Regions from separate parts of the Protofrankia sp. CiP1_Cm_nod4 genome, predicted to be linked through region 4. Evidence: predicted binding sites of a transcription regulator. Region 4 holds the regulator's gene; each other region holds the start of a gene.
What was found. The regulator LexA, encoded in region 4, represses DNA repair genes until DNA is damaged. The targets are predictions, from matches to a motif close to CGAACNNNNGTTCG.
Positions count from the first base shown of each region.

Region 1: a site for LexA is predicted at 1,337-1,350, ahead of ruvC (crossover junction endodeoxyribonuclease RuvC). Genes of this name have one in related genera too.
Region 2: a site for LexA is predicted at 1,469-1,482, ahead of dnaB (replicative DNA helicase). Genes of this name have one in related genera too.
Region 3: a site for LexA is predicted at 1,371-1,384, ahead of AC5LSR_RS04750 (alpha-ketoglutarate-dependent dioxygenase AlkB). Genes of this name have one in related genera too.

Region 1 is NZ_CEVIVC010000055.1:13,304-15,501, reverse strand. It holds gene ruvA (Holliday junction branch migration protein RuvA) at 1-607, opposite strand, end outside; gene ruvC (crossover junction endodeoxyribonuclease RuvC) at 604-1,140, opposite strand; gene AC5LSR_RS12645 (alpha/beta hydrolase) at 1,615-2,198, shown strand, end outside.
Region 2 is NZ_CEVIVC010000032.1:34,312-36,509, forward strand. It holds gene dnaB (replicative DNA helicase) at 1-1,343, opposite strand, end outside; gene rplI (50S ribosomal protein L9) at 1,981-2,198, opposite strand, start outside.
Region 3 is NZ_CEVIVC010000013.1:22,073-24,270, forward strand. It holds gene AC5LSR_RS04740 (YceI family protein) at 1-273, shown strand, start outside; gene AC5LSR_RS04745 (HdeD family acid-resistance protein) at 619-1,173, shown strand; gene AC5LSR_RS04750 (alpha-ketoglutarate-dependent dioxygenase AlkB) at 1,399-1,992, shown strand; gene AC5LSR_RS04755 (SOS response-associated peptidase) at 2,073-2,198, opposite strand, start outside.
Region 4 is NZ_CEVIVC010000003.1:24,747-26,944, reverse strand. It holds gene miaA (tRNA (adenosine(37)-N6)-dimethylallyltransferase MiaA) at 1-852, opposite strand, end outside; gene lexA (transcriptional repressor LexA) at 870-1,619, opposite strand; gene AC5LSR_RS01490 (LysM peptidoglycan-binding domain-containing protein) at 1,905-2,198, shown strand, end outside.

The DNA.
Region 1 (2,198 bases), on a different contig from region 4:
GCGCATCGGCCGCGCTGGCGGCCAGGGGGTCGGCCAGCGCGGCGGCCAGCGCGTCGTCGGCCTCCCGCGCGGTGTAACCGAGCCCGAGCAGCGCAAGACGGACCTGCTCGGCGGCGGCGACACCCGTACCCGCGGCCGGCGTGGCACCGCCGCCGGTGCCCCCGCCCCCACCCACACCGTCATCTCCCGCGGACGGCATCGGCGTGGGCGGGCCGAGCCGGTCCTTGAGGTCGAGGACGATGCGCTGCGCGCCCTTGCGGCCGATGCCGGGCACCTTCGTCAGCGCCGCGAGATCCTCCGCCGCGACCGCACGGCGGACGCTGTCCGGGCTGTGGACGCCGAGCACGGCCTGGGCGAGCCGGGGGCCGACCCCGGAGGCGCTCTGCAGGGTCTCGAAGACGTCACGCTCGTTGGCGTCGACGAAGCCGTAGAGCGTCAGCTCGGTCTCCCGGACGACCAGGGTGGTGACCAGTCGTGCCTGCTGCCCGACCCGCAGCCCGGCCAGGGTCGTGGGGGTGCACTGGACGAGCAGCCCGACCCCGCCCACCTCGACGACGGCGGCGTCGGGCGACAGGGCGGCAACCGTCCCGGCCACGGACGCGATCATCTGCGGCTCCCGCTGGCGGCCGCGGAAGCCTGCCTGACTGCGGCCTGCATCCGGGCGAGCGCCGGCCCCCGCGACAGGTGGCACAGCGCAAGAGCCAGGGCGTCGGCGGCGTCGGCCGGCCGCGGCGGGTCGGACAGCCCCAGCAGGCGGCTGACCATGAAGGTGACCTGGGCCTTGTCCGCCCGGCCGCTCCCGCTCACCGCGGCCTTCACCTCGCTGGGGGTGTACAGCGCGACCGGCAGGCCACGGCGGGCCGCGCTGACGATCGCCACCGCCCCGGCCTGCGCGGTACCCATGACCGTCCGGACGTTGGCCTGGCTGAACACCCGCTCGACAGCGACCGCGTCGGGGCGGTGCCGGTCCATCCACTCACCGAAGCCGCGTTCGAGCGCCCACAGCCGGGCGGCGACGTCGTCGGCGGCGGGCGTGCGCAGCACACCGACCTCGACCAGCGACGCCCGCCGGCCCGGCCCGCCCTCGACAACCCCGAGACCGCAGCGGGTAAGCCCCGGATCGACCCCCAGCACCAGCACCGGCACCCTCCACGACCAGCTCGTCGACCGTCGTCCCGACCGTCCGCCGGGCATCGTGACCGCCGGACGGCCCGCAGCGGCCGGCTGCCAGCCCGGGACGACAACCCGGGGAGACAACCGTGATCACGCAGCCCTCGGCCCGCCAGCGGGCCGGGGAACCGGCCCTCCCGGCGGTTCGCCACGATTGTGGCATGCCTGAACGCCTGTTCGAGCGCAGCGACACGCCTACCCAGACGCCGACCCGACAAACACCCACCGCCGGCCGGGCAGCGGCCCGGCCATCACCCACCGCCGGCGGCCGGCGTCAACCGGCTGTCCGCAACGCCACCCGCGGCCATCGGCCCGGTGCGGATCAGCATATGGTGAGATGACCGGCGGTGCCCCGTGGAGATCGCCGACGCCCCGCCGGGCCAACGGGAAATCCTGCCGACAAGCACCGGGAGACGCCGGGAAACCGGGAAATGAGGTCCACGCATGGGCTCCGATCCCGCCGCCGGCACCGAGCCGGCCGTGCTGGCGCAGCCAGCCGTGCCGGCGCAGCCAGCCGGGCCGGCGGCCGGACACGGCGACGGGCGGGCGCCACGCGCGGATCCGCCGGGCCAGCCACGTCACGTCCGCCTCGACGCCGGTGACGTGGAACTGTCCGGGCTGCTGGCCGAGCCCGACGGCCAGCCGCGGGCTCTCGTCGTCGGCCTGCCCGGCGGGGGGATGCGCGCATCCTACTTCCACGGCCGGACGCACCCGGACCTGTCCCTGCTGGCCATCGGCACGGCCCTGGGATTCAGCGTGCTGGCGCTGGACCGCCCCGGCTACGGAGCGTCGGCGGGGCTCGGCCTGCCCCACCAGCGGCTGGCCGGGCAGACCGCCATCACCTGGCGGGCGCTGGAGGCGTTCACCGCGTCCCATGCCGTGGGGGCGGGCCTGTTCCTGATCGGCCACTCGTTCGGCACGATGCTGTCGGTGTCGCTCGCCGCGGACGAACGCGGCGAGCGTCTGCTCGGGCTCGACGTCTCCGGGGTGGGAGCCCGATACCGTGACGGCCTGTGGCCGTCGCGGAT
Region 2 (2,198 bases), on a different contig from region 4:
GAGTAGTGGCCCTGGAAAGTGACGGTGACGGTGCCGGTCGGGCCGTTGCGGTGCTTGGCGACGATCAGGTCGGCCTCGCCGGCGCGGGCCGACTCCTTCTCCACGGCGTCCTCCCGGTACAGCAGGATCACGGCGTCCGCGTCCTGCTCCAGGGAGCCGGACTCGCGCAGGTCGGAGATCTGCGGGCGTTTGTCCGCGCGCTGCTCCGAGGCACGGTTGAGCTGGGAGATCGCCACCACCGGGATGTCGAGCTCCTTGGCGAGCAGCTTGAGCGAGCGCGATATCTCGCTGACCTCCTGCTGGCGGCTCTCGGTGCGCTTCGGCGAGGACATCAGCTGGAGGTAGTCGAGGACGATCATCCGCAGGCCGTTGCGCTGCTTCAGGCGGCGGGCCTTCGCCCGGATCTCCATCATGGTCAGGTGCGGGCTGTCGTCGATGAACAGGGGCGCGTCGGCGACCTCGCCCATCCGGCGGGCCAGGCGGGCCCAGTCGTCATCGGTGAGCCGGCCGGTGCGGATGTTCTGCAGGGACACCCGCGCCTCCGCCGACAGCAGCCGCATGGTGATCTCCATCCGGCTCATCTCCAGCGAGAAGATCACGGACGTCATGCCGTTACGGATCGACGCGGACCGGGCGAGGTCCAGCCCGAGTGTGCTCTTGCCGACGGCGGGCCTGGCCGCAATGATCCACAGTTGGCCGCCGTGGAGACCGTTGGTCAGCTCGTCGAGATCGTTGAAGCCGGTGGGGACGCCGGTCAGCGCGCCGTCGTGCCCCGCGATCGCCTCGATCTCCTCCAGCGCGGGGTTGAGCAGGTCGCCGAGGGGCGCGTAGTCCTCACTCGAGCGGCGTTCGGTGACCTCGTAGACGGCGGCCTGCGCGCGGTCGACCACCTCGTCCACGTCCTGGGCGGGGCCGTAGGCGAGCTGGACGATGCGGGTGCCCGCCTCGGCGAGACGGCGCAGAACAGCCTTCTCCGCGACGATGCGGGCGTAGTAGCCGGCGTTCGCCGCGGTCGGGACGCTGGAGATGAGGGTGTGCAGGTAGCCCGGCCCGCCGACGCGCTCGAGCAGGTCCCGTCGGGCGAGCTCGGCGGCGACGCTGATCACGTCAGCCGGCTCGCCACGGCCGTAGAGATCGCCGATGACGCCGTAGACCGTGCTGTGCGCGGGGCGGTAGAAGTCGCTCGCGGAGAGCACCTCGACGACGTCGGCGATCGCGTCCTTCGACAGCATCATGCCGCCCAGCGCGCTCTGCTCGGCGGCCAGATCATGCGGCGGCGTGCGGTCGAGCTCGACCGGCCCGCCGGAAGCGGCCCGGGCGCGGTCGACATCGGTCAGCGTCATGGCCGTGACCCCGTCATGATCGTGGCCCCCGTCATGCCTGCCCCTCTCCCGCGCGTCACAGTCCCGCGCAGTACGGTCCCGCGCAGTGCCGTCCCGCGCGGTACAGTTCCACACCACACCGTAGTCGAACATATGTTCGCCTACGGTGGTGGCCCCGTCAATCCTCGAGAGGTGTCTCGTCGAGCACTCCACCGGGCGTCGACTGTATGAGCGGGCCCGGCCGGCAGCCAAAAAGTTATCCACAGGCTCTGTGGATAACTTTGTGTACAACCCCGGAAAGGCTGGGGAAATCGCTGGGACAAGCCCGTCGGGGCTGTGGACAACCAGTCGGCGCCGGCGTCGACTGTGCTGCTATCAGCGCAGGAAGGGCGTCATCACCGTCCATCCCCTGTGGATGGAAGAAATTCGACGACGAATCGTACGCGGACCCCCGAACCGGCCTCCGCACGTCCAGCCGCCTGACGTCCAGCCGCCTGACGGTCAGCCGCCCAGGAAGCACAACGGGTGACCGCGACGCCGGCATCGGCCGGCCCAGCAGGAGCGTGCGCGCCCAAGGCAAAGGCCACGCGACAGAGATCATCGCGTGGCCTTTGCCCGTGCCCGCCCCGTCAGGGCGCCGGCCGCGGGCGGGCGGTCATCAGGCGGAGACGACGTCCAGCTTGACGGTCGCCACGACCTCCTGGTGCAGATGCACCGACACGGTGTGGGACCCGAGCGCCTTGATCGGCGAGGGCAGCTCGACCCGTCGACGGTCCAGGTCCGGGCCGCCGGCGGCGGCCACGGCCGCCACCACGTCCGCCGCTGTCACCGAACCGAACAGCCGGCCCTCCTTGCCCGCCCGGCTGACCAGCCGGA
Region 3 (2,198 bases), on a different contig from region 4:
ACGGGCATCAGGCCAGGAAGCGGCCAGGACAGCTACGTGGCCACCGGCGGCCTGACCATCCACGGCACGACGCGCGTGGTCGAGGTAGCGGTCGAGTTCCAGGGCAGCGCGGTGGACCCGTCCGGCCACAGCCGGGTGGGATTCGCCGCCACGTCATCCCTCAGCCGGAAGGACTTCGGCCTCACCTGGAACGCGCCGCTGGAGGCGGGAGGCGTCCTCATCGGCGACAAAGTCACGATCGATGCTGACATCTCGGCCATCAGGACGTTCTGATCAGGACCGCACAGGACCAACGGCCGACAGCCGCGCCAGCGGTCAAGAACCGCCCTGATCCAGAACCCGGGACCGCTCGGGCCGCCGGTAGGCCGGCCACACCGCGCCGGCCGGGCATCCCGGCGCACCCGGCCGGAGCCGCCCGCCGGCCGGGCCAGCGCGCGGCGGACGGGCACGGCACGAACGGCCGGGACACCGTTCGCCCTGAGCAGCGGAGCAGCGGAAAGACGCCGTGGCGCCGGGGAGCGGGAGCCGCCCAGGGCCGGCATCGAGGACTGGCGGCGCCCGGCGCGGGGAACCACTTGTCCAGGTCGGAAGGTATGAGCGACCCTGGAGATGACAATCATGATGACGACGGCAGAGACGCACCGTCACCACGGCGGAGCTTCGGGCACGGTCTGGATGGCAGGGCTCTTCCTGGGAATCGCGGTGACGGTTCTCGGCGCGCTCCTGGTCGCCCATCCCTTCGCCGCCGCGCGCACACTGGCGATCCTGATCGGTGTCGGGCTGGTGCTGGCCGGAATCATGGACATGGCCGCGACGACCCGTGCGGGTGAGGACGCCTCCGCTCTCTTCGGTGTCCTGCTCGTGATCGGCGGGATCGTCGCACTCGCCTGGCCGGGTGTCACCTTGTGGACACTGGCCCTCATCGTCGGTATCTGCCTGCTGGTGGCCGGTGCCGTGCGTGTCGCCATGGCCGGCTACGCGCACGGGCACGGACGCCCATGGGGGTGGGGCCTGTTCATCGGTCTCCTGGCGATGGGCATCGGCATTCTCGCCCTGGTGTGGCCGTCGGCCACCGTCTTCATCCTGGCGGTGATATTCGGGATCGAGCTGATCGTGCACGGCGTCGCACAGATCACGCGCGCTCTTGCGGTCCGCCGGGAGTCGCGAGCCTGATACCCAGGACCCGGATCGCCGGCCCGGCCGGCTCGGGCGGAGCCGGCCGGCTTCCACCGACATTCCCGGGCGGGGATCGCCGGGCACCGGCAGCGCTTGTGGCCGCGGCCAGAGCCGCTCCGGTCATCCGTGTTGCCAGAGCGCGGGGCCACCGGGACATCGCCCCCGGTGGCCGGCCTGCCCGACACGCTCGATATCGAACATATGTTCGGGTATCGTACTTCTATGCCCCTCCAGTGCAGCCTGTTGACCATCGGTGATCCCGAGGTCACTACCAGCCCGGCATTCAGCCGTATCCACCTCGATGGGACGTCGTGGGCCGACGTGGCACCCGGGTGGCTGCGCGGCGCCGACGACCTTTACGAGACCCTCGCCAGCGAGGTCCCGTGGCGGCAGGGCCGACGGTGGATGTACGAGCGCATGGTCGACGATCCACGGCTGTCACGGTGGTACAAGGCCGCCGAACCCCTCCCCCATCCCATCCTGGCTACTATACGTAGCTCTCTGTGCGCGCATTATCAGGTGCCGTTCGGCTCGGTCGGGCTCAACTTCTACCGGGACGGTGACGACAGCGTCGCGTTCCACCGCGACCGTGAGCTGCGCAGGCTCGGCAACACTCTGATCGCGATCGTGACGCTGGGGGCACGGCGTCCCTTCCGGCTCCGTCCACGCGGTGGTGGCGCCGGCCGGACGCTGCTCCCCGCGTCCGGAGATCTTCTGGTGATAGGCGGCCGCTGCCAGGCCGACTGGGAGCACGCGGTCCCGAAAGTCGCTTCCTGCGGCCCGCGGATCAGCGCGTCCTGGCGGTGGGCCGCGTGAGGGGTCTCCTCGTCAGCTTCAGAACGCTCTCACCGGCGCGCCTGGAGCGCGTCATCCGGCGGATGGCCCATGGACGGAAGTCACTCACGGTCGACCGGGGCCGCACCGGAGCGGGCGGCCCGCGAGCCCACGCCGTCCCCGTCGCCGGCCGGGGTGACCGGCTCCAGCAGATGCGGGCCGTTGTTACGCACGTTGCCGACCTGGGT
Region 4 (2,198 bases):
AGGATCGCGCCGAAACCACGACCTTTGTCTGCGTGCAAGTCGGCGCGTCGCGGCGATTGTCGCGAGCCGGGCCGACTCGGCCGAATCGAGCGCGCCGTCGAGCCAGGCGAGAACCTGGGCGTAGCCCAGCGCCCGGGACGCGGTGGGGCCGTCCCGCAGGCCCATGTCGACGAGGGCGCGGACCTCCTCGATCATGCCGGCGGCCCACATACCGGCCACCCGGCCGGCGATCCTCTCGTCGAGCTGCGGGTGGTCGATGCCGAACTGGACCACGTCGTAGACCGAGCGGTGCTCCGGCAGGGAGGCGGTGAAGCCGCCGGTGAGCTCCACCACCTCCAGCGCGCGCACGATACGCCGGCCGTTGCCAGGCAGGATGGCCGCCGCCGCCGCCGGCGCCCGCGCGGCGAGATCGGCGTGCAGCGCGGCCGGGCCCCGCTCGGACAGCTCCCGCTCCAGCCGTCCCCGTACGGCCGGGTCGGTGCCGGGGAAGGCGAGGTCGTCGAGGACGGCCCGGACGTAGAGCCCGGAGCCGCCCACGAGCACCGGCGTGCGGCCGGCGGCCAGCAGGCCGTCGACGGCCTGCCGGGCCAGCGCCTGGTAGGACGCTACGTCGGCGGCGCGGGTGACCTCCCAGACATCGAGCAGGTGATGGGGGACACCACCGCGTTCCGCCGGCGGCACCTTGGCGGTGCCGATGTCCATCCCGCAGTAGAGCTGCATGGAGTCGGCGTTGACGATCTCACCGCCCAGCTCGGTGGCCAGCGCGATCGCCAGGTCGCTCTTGCCGGCCGCTGTCGGCCCGACGACAGCCACGACCCGGCCGGCGCGGTGCCGGTCGACACCTGTGCCCATGCTCACTCCCGGGAGGATCAGACCCGGCGAAGAACCGCGACGATCCGGCCGAGGATCGTCGCACTGTCACCCGGAATGTCAGCATAGGCCGGATTCTGCGGCTCGAGCCAGACGTGGCCGTCACGACGGCGCAGCGTCTTGACCGTCGCCTCGCCGTCGATCATCGCGGCGACGATCTCGCCGCTGTCCGCGACCGGCTGCTGGCGGACGACCACCCAGTCGCCGTCGCAGATCGCGGCGTTGACCATGGAGTCCCCGACGACCCGCAGGGTGAACAGGGTGCCCTCCCCCACGATCTCGCGGGGGAGCGGGAAGACCTCCTCGACCGCCTGCTCGGCGAGGATCGGCCCACCCGCGGCGATGCGGCCGAGGACCGGCACATAGGCCGCCTGTGCGGGGCCAGCCGCCGACGAGCCTGCCGCGAGCGTACCAACGGCGGGCGCCTGGCGTGGCACGGGGCGTACCGGTGCCTGCGCGGAGAGGACCTCCATGGCCCGCGGGCGGTGCGGGTCGCGGCGCAGGAAGCCCTTCTCCTCCAGCGTCTTGAGCTGGTGCGCGACGCTGGACGTGCTCGTGAGCCCCACCGCATCGCCGATTTCCCGCACGCTCGGCGGGTAGCCTCGGCGCTCGACGGCGTCGCGGATCACCTCAAGCACCCTGCGCTGGCGGGGGGTCAGGCCCGTGGCGTCCGCCGGCCCGTCCGGCAGGTCGCGCACGGAGCCGCGGGGTGGCCGGCCGCGGCGGGTGCGGTTGTCGTCGGTGGTCATCCCTGCCGTACTCCTTCGTTGTCGGTCATGGCAGACTTGCGCTCCCGGCATATCCGACGTTCTGCCGTGAACCGGAGCTGGCGGCCACGACCTGGATCTGACCTGAATCTGATCGCTACGACCGTAACCGCCGCGGCCGGATATCTCAAACGTCTGTTCGAGCGTGTCACGACGATTCCGTCGGGACCGTGCGGTACAAACTCGATCAGACGTTCGATCGAACGGATGTTCTTTGATCATGTTGTTGGAAGTGGTATGTGCTGGTGGAAGTTGGGGAGGTGGACGATGCGGGCGTCGGCTGAGCCTCCGCTGCGGCTGACCGGGCGGGGCCGGGTTGTCCTGATTGTCCTGGTCATGCTGGTGTCCTGCCTGGTGCTGTCCGTGGCCCGGGTGACGTCGTCGGCCGCGCCGACCGGGGACGACCGGCCGGTGCGCGTCCACGTGGTGCGTTCCGGGGAGACGCTGTGGGGCATCGCGCGCGCGCTGGCTCCCGACGGTGACACCCGGGTGGTCGTGGCCCGGCTGGCCGGCCTCAACCGGCTGGAGACGACCGATCTCGTCCCCGGTCAGATGCTCCGT